One region of the Paenibacillus sp. LjRoot56 genome, then DNA from elsewhere that is predicted to be linked to it. Evidence: riboswitches for the same ligand, from Rfam matches in the RefSeq annotation. Region 1 holds a riboswitch; the other holds the start of a gene.

Region 1 (2,201 bases):
TACTCAGTTCCCGGATGTCGGAACCTTTATTGTAGACGACATTCACCAGAATATTATGGATGAACAGATGGTTTCAGGCACACTTCATGAATTCCTCTCTACCTTATATTCTACAGCAGATCCCATGGTACCGCTGCTACAACGAAAAGGCGATTCCATAGAGTTGAAAGATGTGGCTGTTTTCAGTGGTGACAAATTGGTAGGTACAGTAGACCCAAGGGAAGCTTTCTTCCTCAAGACAATACGGGATCGTTTTAAAGCGGGTAATATCGAACTGTCCTTAGACTCAGATCAATTGGGTGATATCGCGAAGAAAGTTAAAGATAAGACCGTACGTGTTGTGGTGGAGAATATATCTAGCGATAGCAGTAAAAAGTTGATCAGCCAGAGCCCACTTAAGTTTCAGGTCAATATCAAATTGAAGGGAATGCTTACGGAAAGCTCTGCGCAGCTCGATCTCGGTAAAGCCAGTGTCATTCAAGCCCTGCAAAAAGGAATGAATGAAGAATCAGAAAAGCAAATAAATGGTTTACTAAAGAAATTAACTTCCTTAAATTCGGATCCGATCGGATTTGGCGAAATTTTTCGGAGCCGAGTTTACCACTCGAATATGACGAGTGAAACATGGCATGAGATGTATAAATCTGCATCCTATGATGTTCATGTAGACATGAAAATTGTGCGGCTGGGTCAAATCCAATAACTGATAAAAATGGTTGCCATTTAAACTGTAACCTGGTAGTATACACTTAATCGAATATGAACCTTCGGGGCAGGGTGCAATTCCCTACCGGCGGTGAGGATACCCGTGTGTATCTAAGCCCGCGACTCCCAGCCAGCAATGGTTGGGACTGACTTGGTGTGATTCCAAGGCCGACGGTATAGTCCGGATGAGAGAAGGTGAAGAACAAACTTGTTAAATTTCATTATTTAACAGGTCTGTTTGTCAATGCCCCCGCCATCAACATGAGCGGGGGTATTGTTCTTCGAGAAGGTTCAATTCAAAACGTTCTTTAGGAGGTTTTTGAATTGGAAAATGTAGTTAATTTTGGTAGTAAAGGTGCGCTTTCTCCATCCACGCGTACGAGTGGGATGAGCGGGATCTGGTATGTCGCACTTGGCGCAACCCTGTGGGGACTAGATCCACTATTTCGCATCTTATTATTGAAAAGTTTTACCTCGGCGCAAATCGTATTCATCGAACATGTTCTATTGGCTATTTACGCTGTGCCCGTATTAATGAAATATCGCCGTACGTTAACAGGTAAGCTCTCTCTTGCTGTTATTGGCGCACTGCTGTTCATTTCTTGGGGTGGATCGGCGATTGCCACCATTCTATTCACCGCGGCTTTCTCTCATGGCAGCGCCAATGCGATCTTGCTTCTGCAGAAATTACAGCCCTTATTCGCAATTATCTTAGCTCGTGTGCTGCTCAAAGAGACGTTGCCGTCGAAGTTTTTTGCCTATATCGGGGTGGCCTTGTTAGGGACCTATCTGCTTACGTTCGGTCTCGACGTGCCTGGCATGGGCTTGAAGGATTTAGGTACAATAAGTTGCTTATTCTCCATATTGGCAGCTGTTTTGTGGGGTGGTTCAACGGTGATGGGGAAATTTCTGCTTCAGAAAAAGTTGGATTTCCCTGTCGTGACTTCACTTCGCTTCTTGCTGGCACTTCCACTTCTATCGATTGTTCTGTTAGCAAGTGGTGACCAATGGGGGCTGAACGGTTCGAGCGGTGAACTGACGATTATTGCGGTAAATTTGCTGTTCCAAGCCTTTTTCCCAGGCCTGCTTAGCATGCTGCTTTATTATAAAGGTTTGTCCTCCACCAAAGCGTTCTTTGCGACGCTTTGCTGAACTTGCCTTCCCTGCAGTGGGGGTCTGTATGAACTGGCTCGTATTTGGTCAAAAGCTGACGATAGGTCAGTTGCTTGGGTTTATACTTATCTGGTTGACGCTATGGTTTATGAGTCGGAAGAGCAACCAGAGGGGGCAATAGACGCTAGGGAAGGAATTTCTAGTAACCCCCCCTCCCAACTCCCATCTTTTCAAAAAATGTATAACATGATATATTAATATCAATATATGATATAACATTTGGTTGGGAGTAGGGAGTGGGGAGCAATGTCGACAGATTCAAGACCCATTTATGAGCGAATTTATGAAACGCTGCGGGAAGAGATTCTACAACGCAAATATAA
Region 2 (2,201 bases), on a different contig from region 1:
TGGCAGCAGGAATTCACCGAGACGTATGCGGTTGTTGAAAATTCGCTTAAACGGACTGAACGCGTCTATGTGCAATCACCTACACCGTATCATCGTCTGATAAATGGCATGTGGGCTGAATCGCATGGATACAGGGATCAGGCGTTACGTGATTATTCTGAAGCCATCAAGATGCAAGCTGCGTCTTATCAAGATTATGCTTTTATTTTTGAAGGTGAGTGGGTACAGGGTGGGATGAATTCCGATAAGGAAGCTGAGTTCGACCGTACGATCAAACGTTATTCACTGCTGCGGAAAGAACTTTTAACGGAGGTGAACAGAGGCGTTGACCAACGAAACGCTTGTGTATCGGCCAAGAAGAAAGCTGGCTTCGACAAGGCTTGGTTGACATATCTGAATGCACCCGCAGGCTATGCGAATCCTCATTGGGAAGAAGGAACGATTTGTTCAGATGTTGCCTTATTAGAACAATGAATTCATAGTAAATTCAACCAGGTTGAGTTCCAAATCCATTAATTCCGACAAGTTTTATCAGAAAAAATGAAAAAAGACCTTGCAATTTTCATGCGTGAGTGATAAATTTTTGTGTAATAAAGAAATTAGTAGCTAAGGTTTAGTTATTAATCTCTTTTTATAGTATGCAAAACCTTCGGGGCGTGGTGAAATTCCACACCGGCGGTGATTCGTATGCATGTACGTGTACATGGTGCGATCAGTCCGTGACCCGTTGTGAAGCTAGCGGTACCTGACAACAGCTTCGCTACGGTTGACCTGGTGGAATTCCGGGACCGACAGTATAGTCTGGATGGGAGAAGGAAAATGCGAATGCCAATTCGCTAGCATGCTTGTTCATTTTTTCACATTAACCTAAATTCGGCAGGTCTGTCCAAAGTGACTACCTCGTCGGTATTGTTTGATTTGATCAAAAATGTGACAAGCGTAATAGCTGAAGTTTATTCGTGTTATCTAAACAATCTCTGGCCCCCATCCGTAAGCGGAAGGGGCTTTTTTGCATTAGAATCAATGATTGGATTAAGAAGGCGGTGATCATCCATGGGGCTGTTGAATGACGAAACCTATATGAGACTTGCGCTTCAGATGGCAGAGAGTGCACTTGGACAAACGGGAATTAATCCTGTAGTAGGGTGTGTTCTTGTCAAAGAGGGCCGCATTGTTGGCATGGGTGCACATTTGAAGCGCGGAGAAGGGCATGCAGAGGTCTTGGCGTTGCGTATGGCGGGCGAAGAAGCTAAGGGGAGTACAGCTTATGTGACCTTGGAGCCCTGCAGTCATTATGGCAAAACACCGCCATGCAGTGACCGCCTCATCGAAGCTGGTGTGACTCGTGTTGTTGTGGCTACCACGGATCCGAATCCGGTAGTTGCTGGGACAGGAATCGCTAAGCTGCGCGCGCACGGTTTGGAAGTGAGCGTAGGCCTACTAGGTGAAGAATCCGCGAAGCTGAACGAGGCTTTCAATAAATTCATCGTCTCGCGTATGCCTTTTGTGACGATGAAGACCGCGAGCACCCTAGACGGCCGCATCGCTTCCAAAACCGGCGACAGCAAGTGGATTACATCCGCGGAGTCGCGAGCTTTTGTTCATACCCTGCGCCATCGGCATCAGGGTATCCTCGTCGGCGTACAGACCGTCATCGCCGACGACCCGCAGCTGAGCACGCGCGGCGATGTACCGGCTGTGCAGCCGGTACGCATCATCGCGGACTCGCAGCTGCGAGTCCCGCTCGGCGCCCGCGTGCTCACCGAGCAGGATCGTCAGCCGACGATCCTGCTCGCGAGCGCACAGGCGCCCGCAGAGCGCCGTGCCGCGCTGGAAGCGCGCGGCATCACGGTCCTCATCTGCGGGGACGGCCCGCAGGTGGACCTGACGCTCGCCATGCAGCAGCTCGGCGAGCGCGAGATCGGATCCATCCTCCTCGAAGGTGGAGGCCGCTTGAACGGCGCCATGCTGGAGCGGCGCCTGATTGATAAGCTGGTGCTGATGTATGCGCCGAAAATTATCGGCGGGGGCCAGGCAGCACCTGTGAACATCCACTTCGACGGCTACGCGAAGATGGATGACGCCATTACGCTCGACCGACTGCGTGTCGAGCAATTCGGACCGGATGTTTGTATCACCGGTTATCCGTTGTATAAGAGCTAGAGAATGGAGGAGTGGCATGTTTACCGGCATTGTAGAAG

What was found. A riboswitch is a leader RNA that binds a small molecule or an ion and turns the genes downstream of it on or off. The one in region 1 is predicted to bind FMN.
Region 2: another riboswitch for FMN. It lies ahead of ribD (bifunctional diaminohydroxyphosphoribosylaminopyrimidine deaminase/5-amino-6-(5-phosphoribosylamino)uracil reductase RibD); the one in region 1 lies ahead of ACSQ8O_RS22120 (DMT family transporter).

The regions. Positions count from the first base shown of each region.
Region 1 covers NZ_CAXURV020000003.1:683,942-686,142, reverse strand. The annotation lists gene ACSQ8O_RS22125 (Ger(x)C family spore germination protein) at 1-703, shown strand, start outside; FMN riboswitch at 760-906, shown strand; partial or broken gene ACSQ8O_RS22120 (DMT family transporter) at 1,093-1,999, shown strand; gene ACSQ8O_RS22115 (GntR family transcriptional regulator) at 2,125-2,201, shown strand, end outside.
Region 2 covers NZ_CAXURV020000004.1:888,273-890,473, reverse strand. The annotation lists gene ACSQ8O_RS29920 (hypothetical protein) at 1-474, shown strand, start outside; FMN riboswitch at 642-821, shown strand; gene ribD (bifunctional diaminohydroxyphosphoribosylaminopyrimidine deaminase/5-amino-6-(5-phosphoribosylamino)uracil reductase RibD) at 1,054-2,163, shown strand; gene ribE (riboflavin synthase) at 2,180-2,201, shown strand, end outside.